DNA from 2 places in the Heyndrickxia vini genome. Region 2 is predicted to be linked to the other one. Evidence: predicted binding sites of a transcription regulator. Region 2 holds the regulator's gene; the other holds the start of a gene.
The links. Region 2 encodes CtsR, which represses protease genes until heat stress. Its sites were predicted from a motif close to ATGGTCAATAAAGGTCAAACA; they were not measured.
Positions count from the first base shown of each region.

Region 1: clpP (ATP-dependent Clp endopeptidase proteolytic subunit ClpP) is a predicted target of CtsR. The motif match lies at 1,071-1,091, and genes of this name have one in related genera.

Region 1 covers NZ_CP065425.1:1,087,161-1,090,585, reverse strand. Annotated here, with positions in the region: gene rpoN (RNA polymerase factor sigma-54) at 1-522, opposite strand, end outside; tRNA gene I5776_RS05350 (tRNA-Arg) at 677-748, shown strand; gene clpP (ATP-dependent Clp endopeptidase proteolytic subunit ClpP) at 1,194-1,787, shown strand; gene I5776_RS05340 (HPr family phosphocarrier protein) at 1,838-2,092, opposite strand; gene whiA (DNA-binding protein WhiA) at 2,136-3,095, opposite strand; gene I5776_RS05330 (gluconeogenesis factor YvcK family protein) at 3,234-3,425, opposite strand, start outside.
Region 2 covers NZ_CP065425.1:95,501-98,925, reverse strand. Annotated here, with positions in the region: gene mcsB (protein-arginine kinase McsB) at 1-891, opposite strand, end outside; gene mcsA (protein-arginine kinase activator protein McsA) at 888-1,436, opposite strand; gene I5776_RS00515 (CtsR family transcriptional regulator) at 1,454-1,915, opposite strand; rRNA gene rrf (5S ribosomal RNA) at 2,382-2,498, opposite strand; rRNA gene I5776_RS00505 (23S ribosomal RNA) at 2,573-3,425, opposite strand, start outside.

The sequences.
Region 1 (3,425 bases), 990 kb from region 2:
TCGATTGATTTGGAGCAATAAACACTCCCTAAGATCACGCGCACCTACTCCTGCCGGTTCTAAATTATGAATTAATCTAAGGCTTTGATCAGCCATTTCGGTTGGGAGACCGCAAATCTGCGCAGCCTCATCAAGCCTGATCGTCAAATACCCATTTGAATCAAGATTATATATAAGCTGAGTGAGCATTCTTTTCTCATCTTTTGACAGCGTTTTCAAAGAAATTTGAATGAATAGATAATCTTGTAGGCTCATTGATGTTTGGGCTATTTGATCTATCCATTGTTTATCATCCCGCTCCTTAATTTTGGATCTGCTTTTTTTCGATCCATCATTACGCATATCTATATATTTAATATTTGTATTTTCTAATTGTATAAGAGGATTTTCAGTTGCTTTTGCTTCCAAAAAAGAGGTTAATTCTTGTGCAGAATATTGGAGAAGTTCGATTGCCTGCTTTAATTCTTGGGTCATTGACAGTTTTAATGTTTGTTGTTGGTATAATCCAAATTTTAGATCCAATTAAATCTCCCCCCTTCACCTTTCATCAATTTCATTTTACCTTACATTCAAGTATCCGTACATATATATCTCTTTATATCTTTTTGTTTTCATTTTATTTATTGCATTTTCATGCGTTATACGATATAATTTTTTATCGTACGGTTTATAAAATGCCCTCGTGGTGCAACGGATAGCACGTAAGATTCCGGTTCTTAAAATGGGGGTTCGATTCCCTCCGAGGGCGTACCTACCTCTTGTTCTAATAGAACAAGAGGTTTTTTATTTTTATACTTCGAACAATATTGACAGCACAAAGTGGATTGGAGCGGAAGGGTGCGAGACTCCTGCGGGATCAGCGGGACAGGTGAGACCCCGCAGACGCGAAGCAGTCGAGGAGGCTCACCGCCCGCCCCGCGGAAAGCGAGCATCCTGGAGCGGAAAGGAACGTTCAACGATAACAACAAAAAACTAACCCTCCACGTAAAAAGTTTAAAAACCATTTATTTTGGATACTATGATTAAAGTGTAATTAAAAGGAGAAAAAATTTTAGAAATAGAAAGTGAATTGTTTGACCTTTATTGACCATCAGTGTATGATAACATTACATAAGGATTTATTTTCCTTTGAATAAAAATTTGATAAAGAATCGGCAACCATTCGCCGAGCCAATCAAAAAGGAGGAGCAAGTATGAACTTAATTCCTACAGTTATTGAACAAACTAATCGTGGTGAACGTGCATATGATATTTACTCACGCTTGCTTAAAGATCGTATCATTATGCTTGGAAGTGCAATCGATGATAATGTAGCAAACTCGATTGTTGCTCAACTATTATTTTTAGACGCTGAAAACCCAGGTAAAGATATATCACTTTATATTAACAGTCCTGGTGGCAGTATCACAGCTGGTATGGCTATCTATGATACGATGCAATTTATCAAATCAGATGTCTCAACTATTTGTACTGGTATGGCTGCATCTATGGGTGCCTTTTTACTTGCCGCTGGTCAAAAAGGAAAACGCTATGCCCTTCCAAATAGTGAAGTAATGATTCACCAACCTCTTGGTGGTGCACAAGGACAAGCGACTGAAATTGAAATCGCTGCTAAACGTATTCTATTCTTACGTGAAAAATTAAATAAAATTTTGGCTGAACGTACTGGCCAACCTCTAGAAGTAATTGAAAAAGACACTGATCGCGATAATTTCATGACTGCTGAAAAAGCAAAAGAGTATGGTCTAATTGATCAAATTATTACACGTTCAGACGAAAAAAAATAAAAAGCGAAAAATAAAACGAAAAAGAACTGTACAAGTGACAGTTCTTTTTTTTATTCATTTTCAATAAATTTGGTTAAAGTATCTATTGCTTCATTTTCATCATGGCCATCTGCGCTTAGATTAATCATTGAACCCGCTCCAGCTGCAAGGCTCATTAATCCCATAATGCTTTTCGCGTTTACCTTTTTGCCATCCTTTTCAAGATAAATCTCTGAGGAAAATCGATGGGCTTCTTGAACGAACAATGCTGCTGGACGTGCCTGCAATCCAGTTTTTAGTTTTACTTCAACTCGTCTTTCTATCATGTTTTCTCCCCCTTTTTATTTACAGTAATTGATCAATTGTTATTCATTTTGCCATTGATTTTTTATCTAGTTCTCCTGCCCGTAACTTATCGGCAATTTCGTCAATTTTTCGCAATCGGTGATTGATGCCTGACTTGCTAATATTACCGGATGAAACCATTTCCCCTAATTCCTTTAAGGTTACATCTTGATATGCGACACGTAATTCCGCAATTTCCCTTAATTTATCCGGAAGAATTTGCAGACCGACTGTTTCATCAATATACCGAATGTTTTCTACTTGTCTTAAGGCAGCACCGATCGTTTTATTTAAATTTGCCGTTTCACAATTGACGAGGCGATTGACCGAATTTCGCATATCCCTTACAATTCTTACATCTTCAAAGCGAAGAAGAGCATTATGCGCACCGATTACATTCAAATATTCGGTAATTTTTTCTGCTTCTTTTAAATACGTAATAAATCCCTTTTTCCGCTCTAATGTCTTACTATTTAACTGAAAGAAATTCATGAGCTCACACAAGGAGTCATTATGCTCTTTATATAATGAAAAAATCTCCAAATGATAAGAGGAGGTCTCAGGGTTATTTACGGATCCTCCTGCAAGAAAAGCTCCTCGCAAATAAGACCGTTTACAACACTTTTTCTTTATCAAAGCGGGGGAAATATGATGTATAAATGTAAACCCTTCACCTAAAATATCAAGATCCTCTAAAATTTCCTTTGCTTTTGTTCTCAACCTAACAATATACACATTGTTTTTCTTTAAACGCATTTTCTTTCTAACTAATAATTCAACAGGTGTGTCGTAAATCCTTTTAATTAATGTATAAATTCTTCTCGCAATCGCTGCATTTTCTGTTTGAACATTAACGACCAATAGCTTGTTCGAAAAAGATAATGAACCGTTCATACGAATAAGAGCAGATAACTCTGCTCGTACACAGCAATCTTTAATCTGTAAATTTGTGAGCTCTTTTTTTGTTTCCGAAGCAAATGACATTCTCCATACCTCCTATTCCCTATTCTTTAAAGCAATCAATGATTTGATTACTAAATAAAACAGGAGAAGCTTTTCTAATAAAACGGGGGTAATAGGAACGTATATAAGTCAATTAGATCATTAAATCCCCAAGCTTCTTTATTTAGAATCTATATTTATTAAAGGTTGATCAATTAATGAGTAAAGTATTTTAGCAACCTTTTCAGTATCATGACGGATTACTCCATCATTATAAGTGATAATTTTATCATAAATAACATCAATTCCAAGCGCTAATAATCTTTCGACATCATAGATGACAGGTTTGGCTAGCTCTTCTTCGTATTTCTC
Region 2 (3,425 bases):
TAAACGTACATCAGATAAGCACTGCGCCGCCTCTTTAGACTCAATAATTCGACTATTTGATAATACTCCGAAGGAACGATATACTTTATCTTCTAATTGTATGTTTGAGGTTTTAATCAATGCTTCTCTAGCTGACCTTTCTTGTGCTATTATTTGCTGCACCACACTCATCAAATCTTCTACAATATCAATTTCTGTTTTACCAAGGGTAATTTGATTTGATATTTGAAAGATGTTTCCTAATGCTTCGCTTCCTTCTCCGTAAATTCCTCTAACAACCAAACCTAATTGGCTAATTGCTGGAATAATTCGATTCATCTGTTGAGTTAAAACCAAGCCGGGTAAATGAACCATAACCGATGCCCTCAGACCAGTACCTACATTAGTCGGACAACTTGTAAGATACCCTAACTTTTCGCTAAAAGCATAATCAATATGTTCCTCCATTAAATCATCGATTTTGCTTGCCTTTTCGAGTGCCTCCTTCAATTGCAGGCCCGGAAATAAGCATTGAATTCGAATATGATCCTCTTCATTAATCATGATGCTTACATCCTCTTCGCTTGTTAAAATAACAGCACCATGTGATGATTCATCTGCTAAATTCGGACTGATAAGATGTTTTTCAACCAAAACCTTTTTCTGTAAGGTTTGTAAATCGTCCATTCTTAGTAATTCCATATTATTTTCATGAAATGACTCGGATTGTAAAGCAGTCTCTACTTTAGCAATTATTTCCCTTGCCTCCTCGTTACTAAACAAGGTTGGAAAATTAAATTGTTTAAAATTCCTCGCTAAGCGTACTCTAGAACTTAATACTATATCAGAATTAGGTCCTTCTAAATTCATCCATGCACTTACAGCTTGGTTAACAAACCTTTCCAGGCTCATGAAGTTTCACTCCCTTCATTGAGAAGTGAGCTCTCCAAAGCACGAACTTGATCTCGAATTTCTGCAGCTTTTTCAAATTCCTCACTTTTTATTGCATGTTGTAAATCAAGTTTCAATTGCTGTATCTGTCTTTTTATATGAACTGTTCCCCCTATTCTTTTAGGAAGCTTTCCGTGATGTTCAAGATTTCCAACATGCAGTCTTTTAATGATTGGTTCTAAACGCCCGCTAAAAGCATCATAACAATGAGCACATCCAAAGCGACCAATATTTACAAACTGTTTAAAAGTCATTTTACAATTTGGACATTGCAGGATTTCATTTTTTTGAATTGTTTCCTGCTTTGCCTGTTGGAACACCGGGTCAAAATTCAATAGCCCAGCTAAAATATTATTAATCGAAAATCCTGGTTCTCCTTCGAACATAAACATTTCACCTTTTTCCTGAGCACACTTATCACAATAATGGATTTCAGTCTTTTCTCCATTAATGATTTTGGTGAAATGTAGGGTTGCCGGTCTTTCATTACATTCCTGACAGATCATTACATTCACCTCTACAATTATTTATATTTCAATGACATCAACATTGCGCTTAGCATTCGTGATCTAAGTTGATCTCTTTCTGGAAGATCAATATATAGGACTGATCGGTCCATCACACTTAGCATAATTTTAGCTTCCCTTTCGGTAATAACCTCTTCTTCCACTAAACGCATAATGACATCTTCTGCATTTGCTTGAGATATTCTTGTTTTTACTAATCGCAATAAATGGTCAATTAAATGTGCCTGGTCATGTGGTCTTACTTTTATAATTCGAATATACCCTCCACCACCTCTTTTACTCTCAACTAAATAACCTCTTTCTATAGTAAATCTTGTATTGATTACGTAGTTAATTTGTGAGGGTACACATTGAAATTTATCAGCCACTTCACTTCTTTTAATTTCAACAATTTCACTGCCATTCATTTCTAAAACTTGTTTTAAATAACCTTCAATTATATCTGATATGTTTTTCATCAAGTCCACCTCCTCCTCCGAGTTGACTTTGACTATATTTGACTTTAATTATACATGAATTAGTAAAAAAAATGCAATTAGAATGTTTATTAAAAATAGTTTTGCCAAGAAGATGAAGATTAAAACTGAAATACTAAATAATAGTGGAAGGGCACTCTTACTAAGGTGCGATAAACTTTAGCGGGAGGAGTTTTGAATGGTCTTTCTGTTTTTTTGATTGGTTTTGAGCTTTTCATAATTGGTTTGTTAATTATTTTGATCGGTTGCTCTTTATTTAATTCGTTTCTGACCTTTTTTGATTGGTTTCTATCTTTTTTTGATTGGTCCTTTTACTTGTTCGATTGATTTGTAGTCTTTTTTTATTGGTCTTTTTATTTTTGCAAATTGTTTTATCAGGGACTGTCTTTTTATTGCTTTTTATATATAAAAACAAAAAAACACGGAGCATACACTCCGTGTTTCATTTGCCTGGCAACGTCCTACTCTTGCAGGGGGAGAGCCCCCAACTACCATCGGCGCTGAGAAGCTTAACTTCCGTGTTCGGGATGGGAACGGGTGTGACCTTCTCGCCATAATTACCAGACTATAAAAATTTTAGGGTTTGTTCCCTCAAAACTAGATAGATGAGAAATACTTCGTAATAACATTGAATCAAATTAGGATAAGTCTTCGACCGATTAGTATTCGTCAGCTCCATGTGTCGCCACACTTCCACCTCGAACCTATCAACCTGATCATCTTTCAGGGGTCTTATTTAGATAAACTAAGGGAAATCTCATCTTGAGGGGGGCTTCATGCTTAGATGCTTTCAGCACTTATCCCTTCCGCACATAGCTACCCAGCGATGCCTTTGGCAAGACAACTGGTACACCAGCGGTGCGTCCATCCCGGTCCTCTCGTACTAAGGACAGCTCCTCTCAAATTTCCTACGCCCACGACGGATAGGGACCGAACTGTCTCACGACGTTCTGAACCCAGCTCGCGTACCGCTTTAATGGGCGAACAGCCCAACCCTTGGGACCGACTACAGCCCCAGGATGCGATGAGCCGACATCGAGGTGCCAAACCTCCCCGTCGATGTGGACTCTTGGGGAGATAAGCCTGTTATCCCCGGGGTAGCTTTTATCCGTTGAGCGATGGTACTTTCCATGCGGAACCACCGGATCACTAAGCCCGACTTTCGTCCCTGCTCGACTTGTAGGTCTCGCAGTCAAGCTCCCTTGTGCCTTTACACTCTGCGAATGATTTCCAACCATTCTGAGGGAACCTTTGGGCGCCTCCGTTACCTTTTAGGAGGCGACCGCCCCAGTCAAACTGCCCGCCTGACACTGTCTCCCACCCCGATCAGGGTGCGGGTTAGAATTTCAATACAGCCAGGGTAGTATCCCACCGACGCCTCCACCGAAGCTGGCGCTCCGGCTTCAAAGGCTCCTACCTATCCTGTACAAGCTGTACCAAAATTCAATATCAGGCTGCAGTAAAGCTCCACGGGGTCTTTCCGTCCTGTCGC